Regions from separate parts of the Peribacillus sp. NJ11 genome, predicted to be linked through region 1. Evidence: riboswitches for the same ligand, from Rfam matches in the RefSeq annotation. Region 1 holds a riboswitch; each other region holds the start of a gene.
The links. Region 1 has a riboswitch for thiamine pyrophosphate ahead of thiT (energy-coupled thiamine transporter ThiT). Riboswitches for the same ligand answer to the same signal wherever they lie in the genome.
Positions count from the first base shown of each region.

Region 2: linked by a shared signal. The riboswitch ahead of QUF86_RS12965 (ABC transporter substrate-binding protein) and the one ahead of thiT (energy-coupled thiamine transporter ThiT) in region 1 are both predicted to bind thiamine pyrophosphate.
Region 3: linked by a shared signal. The riboswitch ahead of thiC (phosphomethylpyrimidine synthase ThiC) and the one ahead of thiT (energy-coupled thiamine transporter ThiT) in region 1 are both predicted to bind thiamine pyrophosphate.
Region 4: linked by a shared signal. The riboswitch ahead of tenA (thiaminase II) and the one ahead of thiT (energy-coupled thiamine transporter ThiT) in region 1 are both predicted to bind thiamine pyrophosphate.

Region 1 is NZ_JAUCFO010000001.1:22,103-25,252, reverse strand. Features, by position in the region: gene QUF86_RS00125 (cation diffusion facilitator family transporter) at 180-1,064, opposite strand; TPP riboswitch at 1,312-1,414, shown strand; gene thiT (energy-coupled thiamine transporter ThiT) at 1,519-2,097, shown strand; gene QUF86_RS00115 (universal stress protein) at 2,179-2,700, opposite strand; gene QUF86_RS00110 (transglycosylase domain-containing protein) at 3,001-3,150, shown strand, end outside.
Region 2 is NZ_JAUCFO010000001.1:2,627,144-2,630,293, reverse strand. Features, by position in the region: gene QUF86_RS12975 (ABC transporter permease) at 1-446, opposite strand, end outside; gene QUF86_RS12970 (thiamine-binding protein) at 443-724, opposite strand; gene QUF86_RS12965 (ABC transporter substrate-binding protein) at 736-1,740, opposite strand; TPP riboswitch at 1,862-1,971, opposite strand; gene QUF86_RS12960 (protein-glutamine gamma-glutamyltransferase) at 2,291-3,118, shown strand.
Region 3 is NZ_JAUCFO010000001.1:311,829-314,978, reverse strand. Features, by position in the region: gene QUF86_RS01515 (histidine phosphatase family protein) at 23-556, shown strand; gene QUF86_RS01510 (HAD family hydrolase) at 740-1,522, shown strand; TPP riboswitch at 1,633-1,747, shown strand; gene thiC (phosphomethylpyrimidine synthase ThiC) at 1,881-3,150, shown strand, end outside.
Region 4 is NZ_JAUCFO010000001.1:5,208,288-5,211,437, forward strand. Features, by position in the region: gene QUF86_RS25450 (GNAT family N-acetyltransferase) at 1-501, shown strand, start outside; gene QUF86_RS25455 (aspartyl-phosphate phosphatase Spo0E family protein) at 575-769, opposite strand; gene QUF86_RS25460 (Fur-regulated basic protein FbpA) at 1,030-1,242, opposite strand; SAM riboswitch class I at 1,396-1,500, opposite strand; TPP riboswitch at 1,660-1,764, shown strand; gene tenA (thiaminase II) at 1,861-2,550, shown strand; gene thiW (energy coupling factor transporter S component ThiW) at 2,563-3,084, shown strand; gene thiD (bifunctional hydroxymethylpyrimidine kinase/phosphomethylpyrimidine kinase) at 3,053-3,150, shown strand, end outside.

The sequences.
Region 1 (3,150 bases):
TTACAAAATATTAAAATAATTACATCTTGCTTTTATGATAACAGATTAGAGTTCTTTTAACATGTGTCAATTGGATAAATATTCGTCAATCAATCGATAAATACCTTTTTTGACACAGTTTTATTACAGTGATTACATGAATTAATAATAAAAAAAGGTATCCGTAAAGTTAATGACGGTTACCTTTTTTTATGAAATGTATATGGTTCGATATGAACGATCACATGCTGGATATTATATTCCTTCAAAAGATTCTCTTCGATTTTAACCGTAATATCGTGACCTTGGATGACGGTCAAAAGAGGGTTAACATGAACGGTAGTTTCGAGCAGGATTTCACTTCCGTGCATACGGGCCTTAATTTCACTCATGTCTTTAACACCTTCTGTCAATATAATGGTTTGTCCGATCTTTTGCAGGAGCTGCTCGTCGAAACCATCGGTTAAAGAGATGGAGGCATCCCGAAAGATATCCCAGGCCGTTTTGCATATGATGATCCCCACGACTGCTGCAGCTATTGCATCAAGCCAAGGGATTCCCATCTTAGTACCGATGATTCCAATGAAAGCACCGACACTGACAAGGGCATCGGAACGATTATCCTGTGCAACGGCGTAGATGGAAGAGCTGTTGATCTTTTTACTTAATGCTAAGTTATAACGGTAGATTCCGTACATGAAGATTGCAGAGAATAGGGCGACATAACCGGTAAGCATATTGGGAACGGTTGTTGAATCTTGCTGGAAGAAGGATTCTATAGCACTGAATACAACCTGCAGGCCTACGGTGATCATGATGAAGGCAGCTACCAACGAGGCTACGGTTTCCGCCCGTAAATGTCCATATGAATGATTATCATCTGGAGGTCTCTTCGAAATTTTCAAACCAATCAATACGGCTATGGAAGCGATGATATCGGTCGTATTATTTAAACCATCTGCCCAAAGTCCTTTAGAATCACCGAAATAACCAAATGACAATTTAAGGGCAGACAAGAATATGTAAGCGGCGATGCTTATGTAGGCGCCTTTTTCAGCTGAAATCGAATGTTTATCCATGTCCATTCCCTCCCCAATGTAAATTAGGCTTAATAAAGATATCAAAACAAACCTTAGTGAGTCTATAGAAAAATTGTCGTATTTAACCATCTAACTTGGTTAATTGCAGATGTATTGAAGGTATGTAAAGAAGTTGTTTATAAGAAAGAATATCTCCATAAAATGGGAATGACAAGTTGTTGACATATACAATTTCTTTAGTTGTCAATTAAAGAAACTAGTAGTATATTCTAACCGAGGATCGAAAAATAAATACTTCCACAAGGGGAGCCAAAAAGGCTGAGAGTGAACGGTTGAGTTCAGACCCTATGAACCTGATAGTTAGCACTAGCGTAGGGATGTGGTTTTGGATACAAGCAATACTGGGCATCCATTACCGCCCCGGTGTTGCTTTTTTTGCGCAAAATTGGCAGGGGGAACTCATGGACACTTTTTCATTTTTGGAGAAAGGAGTGGCATGATGAAAAATAAAACGTTATTCATGACAGAGGTCGCCATTTTTGCTTCATTGGCTTTATTACTGGATATGGTCTCTGGATTCATTTTTTCAAGAATCTGGCCTCAAGGGGGTTCGATTTCAATAGCCATGGTACCTATTTTTCTGATGGCATATCGTTGGGGCATAAAAGGTGGGATGTTAGCCGGATTGTTACTTGGACTATTGCAGATTGTAAGTGGTACAGCATGGATCGGAACACCGATTCAAGGCTTCATTGATTATTATCTTGCCTTTATGGTTGTCGGGATATCCGGTGTATTCATGAACAAGTTTGTAAACAGCTATAAAGAGGAAAAGCGTTCCAAAGCGAAATTATACGGGATTGGTGGCATGTTTTTGGGCAGCTTCCTGAGGTTTCTCTGTCATTTCACTTCTGGAATCGTGTTTTTTGGATCTGCAGCGCCAAAAGGACAGCCAGTAGCGGTTTATTCATTCATTTATAATGGGACTTATATGCTGATCAGTTTTATTTTATCGGCCATTGTGGTGATGATGTTATATTCGGCAGCTTCAAATGTATTACTGAAAAAAGCCTATTAACAAGAAAGCCGGATTCTACAAGAATCCGGCTTTTTTTCGGAGAATGACCAAACGATACGTACAGGGCGAACTGGCTCAATCTCATTTTGCAATGAATACCGAACAGGGGGCGTTTTTCGCAATTGAACTACTTGTACTTCCCAGAAAGAATTTTTCCAAACCGCTTTTAGAGCTATTGCCGACGACGATGAGGTCGGCCGCAGTTCTTTCTGCATATTCACATATGCTATCTGGCGCATGTCCTTCCAATATCTCGAATTTCCCCTTGACTTGACATTCACTTAGCAATCTCAACGTATTACTTTCTGCGTTCCGAACACTATTCTCGATGGGGGAAGGGGTGTCAATTACCTTTTGTTCTCGCTGTTCAACTTCAACGACGGGATGTGTCTGAACGGGATCGACATAAAATCCTGCAGCGGGTACGAATCCAGGAGCTGTGACGTTTCCCATGATACTCTGTTCAACCTTATCATTTAGGACATGGACTACGGTCAGCTCAGCTTCAGGAAAGGCCTTTTTGATTGTTGCTCCATATTCCACGGCCTGTGTACTCTCTTCATTTCCATCAAAAGCGACGACAATATTTTTTACGTCTTTCATAATATCATCTCTCCCATTTATAAGTCTTTAAGGTGTTATACCCACTTTTAAATGGCTTCACGCCTTTAATTGGTATATAGATCGCCAATTACGGGTAAAGGATAGATACGAGCATTGTTAAAATGGTTGGATGAAATCCTGGTCCTTCAATTAGTTGGCGTGCTTTATTTTTCATTCGGAAGGAATATCATCAGCAAGGAAGCCGGTACGCGAGTATAGTGCTAAAAGAAAAAGCGACTGAGCTGCAGCCTTTTAGTCAATCGACGAGTTTTCTTTAATAAAAAGGGTAAAATATTTTTAATGAAACATGTCGCAGATGGGAAAATGGGGGTACAAATGAGAGGGTTAGTGAAATTAGTTCTAATTATAATATTGGCGATTGTGGTTTTAGGCGCCGGTTCACTCTTGTATTTCAGGCAGGGTGCAGATATAAGCCATCTTGAAAATAAT
Region 2 (3,150 bases), 2.6 Mb from region 1:
TCGTATGGTGTCTGGCGAAAACCGTCCAATGAAGCAACCGCAACCGGAAAAAAACATACTAGCGAAATGACGATTAACTTAGGCATCATGCCAAAGCCAAACCAAATTACTAAAAGCGGTGCCAAAACTATGATAGGTATATTTTGTGATAGTATGAGCAGAGGGTAAACCGCGTCCTTCACGCCTGGAAACAGATGTAGGATTGCCGCGATTAATAATCCAATGCAGCTTCCAATAAAAAAACCCGATAACGCAAGCTCAGTTGTTGATGTAAGGTGACCAAAAAGATTCTGGGACGACTCAATTCCTTCAATGAAAATGGCCGACGGAGCGGGAAGCAGCCATTTTTCAACCTTTAATAAGACTGTCACTGACTCCCATATTATCAGCAACAATAATAAAAGAAAGAAGGGAGCCCCCTTCTTCCAAATTCCCCTTCCGGTCATGCCCGATATTTCTCCGTTAACGTATCCATCGTAATTCCGCTCGGCTGAAATAATATTTTCACTTGGGATATGACATTCGGCGAGCCTAATTCAATCATTCTTACATTCATTTTTTCTATCACGGCAAAAAGTTCGGAAAGCTCACCCTCCATTGTCGTTTCAAGCGGGTGAACCTCATACTTGACACCTGATTCATCAATGATCTTGATTGCTTCGTCGACCAAAGGGATGACATCCCCTTTAGGAATGATTTGTATACTAATTAATGAATTGGCCATTGTATTTCCTCCTATTTTGGTAAAAATTCATTGGTAAATGCTTTTTCAGGATTGAAATCACCTTCAAGAAGCTTATTTTCCGTCATCCAATCACTGTAATTCTTCCAAATTTCAAGCTTTTGTTCACCCCAACGCGGAGCATCATCCTGATACTTAGCTGCAAGCCACTCCTGGCTTTTCTTCACTAGTTTTGCATCAAGATCCGGGGCAGACTTAATTAGCATGTCTGCTGCATCACCAGGGTTCTTTATCGCAAACTGGTACCCTTTCGAAGCTGCATGAACGAATGCTTTAACAGTCTCGGGATCCTCTTTTATCATCTTTTCATTCGTTGTCAAAACAGGTGTATAGTAATCGAGCTTATCCGAGTATTCGGTTAAGTAAACCATATTAAGCTTTTCATTTCGCAACTCAGCCTCAATACCTGTCCACCCATAATATATCCAGGCAAAATCTATATCCCTTTTAACCGAAGTGAAAAAATCCGTGTCTCCTGTATTCACTATATCCACTTTATTTACATCCGCATTTTCTTCTTTCATGAGTGAATCAATGATGGCCTTTTCAACCGGAGACCCCCAGCCACCATACGTTTTCCCTTCAAAATCCTTGGGTGTTTTAATGTTTTTTGCCTCAGGTGAAGCAAATCCAGATGTATTGTGCTGGATGACAGCAGCTACCGAAACAATCGGGACGCCTTGCACGCGGGCCTGCGTAATGCCCTCCTGGTAGCCCACGCCAAATTCGGATTTCCCTGAAGCGACAAGCTTATCAGCTCCAGCTTCACCTGGCATGATAATATCCACATCCAGACCTTGTTCTTTAAAATATCCTTTTTCCTTGGCTACATACAAACCTGTATGGTTTGTATTCGGTGTCCAATCGAGCACGACCGATACCTTTTTTAATTCTTTATTGCCTTCATTTTTAGATGCTTCTTCTTTTTCATTAGTTCCGCCTGCACCGCATCCAGCCAAAAGGAACAACGAAGTCAACAGTGGTAAAAATTTATTCAAGTTATTATCCTCCTACACATCATATAAGATCCATATGCCGGAACCATAATGGGGCGCCAGGGTCTATAAAAATACAAAAAACGCCCGAAGATGAATTCGGACGTTAACATACAAAACAGAAAGTCAGTAATAATATGTTCCCTCCGCTGGCATCATCCAGATCAGGTTCAAAGAGTCAGCATCTAAAGGACGCAATCTCAGCCAGCTTTACTGGCCCCCCTACATTTCTCGCACATATGAACTTTTCTCTCTCATTATATCAATTCATTCAGAAAAGGGAATACTAATTTGCTCCTTCTCCCTAATTGGAAAGGTATTCCTCCTAAATGTTTAGCACAGCCACCAAAACATCTTTTTGGAAAATGATAATCATTGTAAGCAAAATGATCATCCCTCTTGCCATACCAATCATTCTCGGTTGCCATGATGCCTGAAATGCTCCAAATGGTCATTTCTTTGCATGCATTCATATAATGAGCATTACCTGTAGACTTTTTTGTGTACTGGTTTTATAAACCCTTCATTTCATAAACAAAAGGTGGATATGATCATGATAAAGATTAATCACAAATGGTTAGATGTCAGTCAAATCCAACCAGGTGTAGCATCTGATACATCGCTTGAAATTCTCCAATTGCTGGCGGAAGATTCTAACGTTTTTGAATACCGGAACTTCGGATACCTTAATTTCGATATACAACTGAGGCACCGAGTCATCGAGGCCGCCATTTCGTTAGATAAAAGCAGTCCAGAATTTTCCACGCTTGATGAATCGGCAAGCAATGAACAATATTGGCGCGTTTCAAAGGATGGCACATTTACCCTTCAGCCAGGGATTCCCCCTCATGCCGCACTCCTGGACATTTTTTTGAATGGAAGGCTTTACGCTTTCGAATGCGGTACAGCGATAGTCGTCACTTTTTTAAAGGCCATTTTGGATTTAATCGGTCCTAGGAATTTTGACTATCTTTTTTCAAACGTATTTCTATATGACTTTCGCCCTCCAAGCAATATGGCTCTTGATATTCATCAAGGAACGGATTATTTACCAGGGGATTGCGTTTACTTCGAAAACCCTGATCACGACTTGGAAACTCCTGAATGGCAAGGTGAAAATGCCATATTATTAGGGAACAACCTCTTTTATGGACACGGGATCGGGATTACCACTGCACAGGGAATCATCGATGAATTAAATAGCAATAGAAAGCCGAACGCCACCATATCGGCATTCCTGACAACGCATATCATTAACTTGGATAGTTCCTTCTATAGCCAATTCCTGGAAAATAATCCTCGTGCAATGCCCGTTGACAGTCCTGTCAGCCTTTCCAATTGTATTGTTTCTGAAATAGGTCCGAAGATTTACCTTTCATGACCCTGGCATTTCCCCTATGCCGTAAAACCGTT
Region 3 (3,150 bases), 290 kb from region 1:
AAAAAGATAAAAAGGAGAATATATGAAAATTGGTTTGGTACGGCATTTTAAGGTTGCACATGAATTCCCTACTGGGAAATCTGTGACGGCGGATGATATGAAGCAATGGTTTGAGGACTATGATGCAGCGGATATTATTTATGGAACGACTTTATTTGGCGTGGAGGAATGGCAGGAATGTTATTGCAGTGATATGTCGAGAGCTGTCAAGACAGCGGAACATATCTATCCAGGTAAGGTTCATCGGATGGAGGAGCTGCGGGAAATACCTTCTCCCCCTCTTAAAGGAAAAGTGAAGCTGCCGTTCATCCTTTGGGCCATCTGGATTCGATGCTGCTCGATGTTCAACAGGCAGACAAGGGCGGAAATTAAGATCGCTGAACAAAGGATCAATAAAGTATTGGATGAAATCTTTACAAAGGGGGATAGGGATGTTCTGATCGTGAGTCATGCCGCCCTCATGATATATATGAGGAAAGAGTTGATCCGACGGGGGTTCACCGGTCCAAAATTCAAGATTGCAAGTAATGGAAAGCTGTATGTATTCGAAAGATGATAAGTGAAGAAATATAGGGTTTTCCATCAGAAAAGGTAAGTCTGATGTCCATCATACATTTTGCTGATTTTAAGAAAGATGCAGGGATTTTCCGAATAATTATTCTTTTTCCATTGGTTGTGGTTTATTATTGTAATAGTGTAATTTTTACGAATTCAATAATAGGGAAAGAGGGTGGACATTTTGGTGAAGGCAGTTTTTTTTGATTTAGATGATACATTACTATGGGATCAGAAAAGTGTAAAAGAGGCTTTTGTTTCTACATGCGAAGTGGCTAAGGAGAAATATGATTTGAATGTCGACGAGTTTGAAGAAGCTGTGCGGAAGGAAGCGCGTGAGCTTTATTCTTCTTACGACACATATGCATTTACTCAAATGATCGGTATCAACCCATTTGAGGGGCTATGGGGAAATTTTCAGGATGATCATGATGAATTCCGGAAGATGGCCGGGATTGCACCGGCTTATCGGAAAGAAGCTTGGACGAGAGGCTTGAAGGCATTAGGGATCGATGACCCGGAATTTGGGCTTGAACTGGCAGAACGTTTCCCGGCCGAGAGACGTAAAAAGCCATTTATTTATGAAGAATCATTCCGTGTGTTAGATGAATTAAAAGGGAAGTACAAATTGCTATTGCTTACGAACGGGTCTCCTGAACTGCAAAATACCAAACTTGAAATTACGCCTGAACTAGTTCCTTATTTCGACCAAATCGTCATTTCAGGTGCGTTTGGAAGAGGTAAACCGGATGCCTCCATTTTTGAGCATGCTTTGGAAATCATGGAGCTGGATAAGGATGAAGTATTGATGGTGGGCGATAATTTAATGACGGATATCCTTGGAGCGTCACGGGTAGGCATAAAGTCCGTTTGGATAAATCGCCATGATAAGGAACGGAATGAGGTGCTTCCAACCTATGAAATCAAGCATTTAGAGGAGCTTTTCCCAATCCTTGAGAGCCTGTAAAATTACTCTTCAAGTAACGAATTTTGGAGAGTTTGAATAAAATATTAGGTCTTTCAAATTATATACAGAATGAAAAGGGTGATATATAGTTACCCTGTAATCAATTAATTTATTTAGACTAGGGGTGTCCAATAAAAGTTGGGCTGAGAGAGAAGCGCTTAAGCTTCTTAACCCTCAGGACCTGATCTGGTTCATACCAGCGTGGGGAAGTTAGAATCTACTAAACAATGACCATTTCAATTGGTCATTTCTGTAGTCATACTAACGTTAGCCGGGTCTTAAATATGAGACCTGGCTTTTTCGTGCGAAATGGATTGGATTTTGTCCTTTTTAAATGAACTTAAAAAGGAGAAATGAAATCATGAGTAATTCAGTAAATGACATGAACGTTTCAATTATGTCCAGTTTTGCTGGGAGTAAAAAAGTGTATGTTGAGGGATCTAGACCTGATATTAAAGTACCTATGCGTGAAATTAAGCTAAGTCCGACTACAGGGGCATTCGGGGAAGAGGAGAATCCGCCTTTACGAGTTTATGACACAAGCGGTTTCTATACGGATTCAGAATATCCCATTGATATTCATAAAGGTCTTGCCCCGATTAGACGCAACTGGGTCATGGAACGGGAAGACGTTGAAGAGTATGAAGGACGTGAAATAAAACCAGAAGATAATGGGTATAGAAAAGTGGATTCACAATCCAAAGTCGAAATATTTCCGGGATTGAAAAGAAAACCATTGCGTGCGATGGAAGGGCAAAACGTAACGCAGCTCCATTATGCCCGTAAAGGTATCGTTACCCCAGAAATGGAATTCATTTCGATCAGGGAAAATGTTGCCCCTGAGTTTGTAAGAGAAGAGGTAGCTAGCGGACGGGCGATCATTCCGGCAAATATTAACCATCCTGAAAGTGAGCCCATGATCATCGGACGGAATTTTCATGTGAAAATAAATGCGAATATCGGAAATTCAGCTGTTAGTTCATCGATTGAAGATGAAGTGGAAAAAATGACTTGGGCTACACGTTGGGGAGCCGACAACATAATGGATCTTTCCACCGGAAAGAATATTCACACGACCCGGGAATGGATTATCAGGAATTCACCTGTGCCAGTTGGAACTGTTCCGATATATCAAGCATTGGAAAAAGTGAATGGAGTCGCGGAAGATTTAAATTGGGAAGTTTTTAGGGATACATTAATCGAGCAGGCCGAGCAAGGTGTCGATTACTTTACCATACACGCTGGTGTGCTTTTGCGATATATCCCTTTAACAGCAAAGCGAGTTACGGGAATTGTTTCCCGAGGGGGCTCCATCATGGCACAATGGTGCTTGGCCCACCACCAAGAAAGCTTTCTCTATACTCACTTTGAAGAGATTTGTGAAATCATGAAGGCATATGATGTCTCTTTCTCATTAGGCGACGGCCTCCGGCCTGGATCCATTGCAGATGCAAACGATGAGGCTCAATTTGCTGAATTGGAAACATTGGGGGAACTGACGAAGATTGCATGGAAGCACGATGTTCAAGTCATGGTTGAGGGACCCGGTCACGTACCTATGCATTTGATTAAAGAAAATATGGATAAGCAGCTGGAAGTATGTCAAGAAGCACCATTCTATACTCTAG
Region 4 (3,150 bases), 5.2 Mb from region 1:
GAGCACATAGAGTTTAGAAAGGCAGAACTATCGGACTTACCCAGGATCGTTGAAATATATAATTCGACAATTGCTTCAAGAATGGTCACGGCGGATACGGAACCTGTATCCGTACAATCGAGGGTTAAATGGTTTGAGGAACATGATTCAGAAAGTCGACCGCTATTTATCATTACTATAGAAGGGGAAACTGCTGGATGGATGAGCTTTCAATCGTTCTATGGGCGGCCGGCCTATAATTCCACGGCTGAAATCAGCATTTATATTGATGATTATTTCCGGGGAAAAGGAATCGGACAAATTTCGATTCAAAAGGCAATTGATGTGAGCCCAAAATTAGGGGTGAAGACTCTATTAGGTTTCATTTTTGCCCACAATGCACCAAGCCTGAAGCTTTTTTCCAAATTCGGGTTTGAAAAATGGGCACATTTACCTCAAGTTGCCGAGCTGGATGGCATTGAACGGGATTTGATCATTCTTGGTAAACGTGTCGATATTTAAATATATTTATTTAAAAGCTATTGCCTTGTGTAGTAGCTTTTTTCTCTGATTAAACGAGGACGAAATAGTGAATTTAGAAATACCTATATACTCTCTGGAGGGAAAAATATTCAGATTCTCTTTTATTTGTCAACGCATTTAACAGCGCATCCAATTCTTGACTTGCTTGAACAGTTAGAAGACTTGTAAAACCATAAACTGCTGCCAATTTGATCATTTCCTCTCTCTTTTCTTCTACTTTTTCTATAGTTACCTTCCGGCAAATCATATAAACACCTCCTAATTTTTCAATATTTTTACACTTTCATCATAATGAAACTCGTAGTTAAAATCAACTATTTTCCGGAAATTAAATGTGTTATTTCATAGGTTAAATGTGACAAAAAGCCTATTTCAGTCTCTAATTATGTATATTTTGTGACATCCTATATATAAACCTAAATAAAAAAAGCATCCACAAGTGTGATACATTGCGAATGCTTACATCATATCCCTATCCCACGAACCCAAAATATAGTCTATCGCTTACTATGTCATCCATTCCGAAGGAGACTCGTTATTAGGTCTATTTATAACAATCTTATATTCATCTTCAAGTACTTTTAACGGGGCATCGTAAAGGTGCCTTTCATCAGAGGTTTTGTATACTCCATTGGCCAATAACTCTTCAATAAGCTTTGCCTTCCTCTGTTCAATCCTCTTAAATAATTCCGCCATGTAAATGGCTCCTTTCCTAGTCATCATAAAGCCTGCTTCTAGTTGAGCTAAACTGTATTAACTGGTTTGATTTTCACCAAATTATATATACCTTTATTATTATGTCACTAAACGTTATTCCGCAAAAATAAAAGCCTCTTCTAATTCAAGAAGAGGCTGACAGTGTCCGTACGGCTCTTCTTATCTTCCAAGCATATGCTTGTTGGATTTAGCACAGTTCCCAAAATGGGTCTGCTGCCGAGGTTTCTTTGGGCCAAGTCCCTCCACCTCTCTGGATAAGAATTCAATATATAATTGATGTAGACATGATTTTATCCCAATAATCATCAAAAGTCAATTACCTGGATCTCCCTTTTTTCCTGAGCCATAAAGGATTCCCTCTTTCAAATACGGGTTGCATTTTCTTGTCTTTCTGATATGATGTCAGTAATTACATACAATTCACACCACTAGGGGAGTCTTTTTTAAGACTGAGATGGAATTAGTTCCGGACCCTTTGAACCTGAACCGGCTCATACCGGCGGAGGGAAGTGGATGATATCGTCCATTTACAGACTTTATCCATCTACCCCGTTCCGTATTCAGGAGCGGGGTTTTTTATTGGGTGTAAACAGGGGGATCCATTCTAAAGGAGGATGAACAATGGAGAATACTAAATTAGAAACATTCAGTGATAGACTTCATGGACGGGCAAAAGAGATTTGGAAAAGGAACCATTCACATCCCTTTGTCCAGGCAATTGGAAACGGCACACTTCCTGAAAAGAAATTTGCCTATTACCTGAAGCAGGACTATATCTATCTCATGGATTATTCCAAGCTCTTTGCTTTAGGTGTCATCAAAGCTCATAATATCGAAACCATGGCAAAGTTTGCGAGTATTTTAAATGAAACCCTTCAAGTTGAAATGGATATCCATCGGCATTATGCTTCAGAATTCGGAATCAGCTCCAAGGAATTGGAAGATACAGAACCCACACCAACCACTCTAGCCTATACGGGTTACATGCTAAATGCAGCTCAGCATGGGACTTTGGCAGACCTGATAGCCTGTCTCCTGCCATGTGCTTGGGATTATTATGAGATCGGTTTGCTATTGAAAGAACAAAATGGTGAAGCATTGGAAAACAATCGCTACTCTGATTGGATAAGGTCATATTCATCTCCTGAATTCGGTGAAGCACACAAGTGGCTGATTGCTTTGTTGGAAGAATTAACTGAAGGCATGCCCGAAAAGGAACTTCTTAGATTAGAAAAGCACTTTTTGGTGACTTCCCGATATGAATATTTATTCTGGGATATGGTTCAAAATGAGCAGGATTGGCCACTGTAGGTCGTTGATATGATGAATCCAATCAAGAAATTGACATTGACCGCCATGATTACGGCTATAACGACTTTAACCAGTTCATTTATTTTCATCCCTGCCGGATTTGCAAAAGTCTTTCCTATTCAACATCTGGCAAATGTCCTGACAGCCGTATTATTGGGACCTGCTTATGCGGTAACACAAGCTTTTTTAGTTTCCATCATTAGAAACATGTCTGGTACCGGTTCAATTTTCGCCTTTCCTGGCAGCATGATCGGTGCACTTTTGGCTGCCGTCGTATATCGAAAAACACAAAGCTTAAAATTCGCTTGTTTAGGGGAAGTGATCGGGACCGGCATTTTCGGTTCCCTAGCCTGTTATCCACTTGCAATCCTCCTATTGGGAGAAAAAGCTGCTCTTTTTGGTTTTTTACCAGCTTTTATGCTTAGTTCATTCGCAGGTGCGATTTTAGCTTTCATATTACTTAAAATACTTCTAAAAAATAATTATATGAAGGGGTTTTTTTATGAAAACAGCATTAACCATCGCAGGCTCTGATTCAGGGGGCGGTGCTGGAATACAAGCTGATTTAAAAACATTTTCTGCACATGGGGTCTTTGGAAT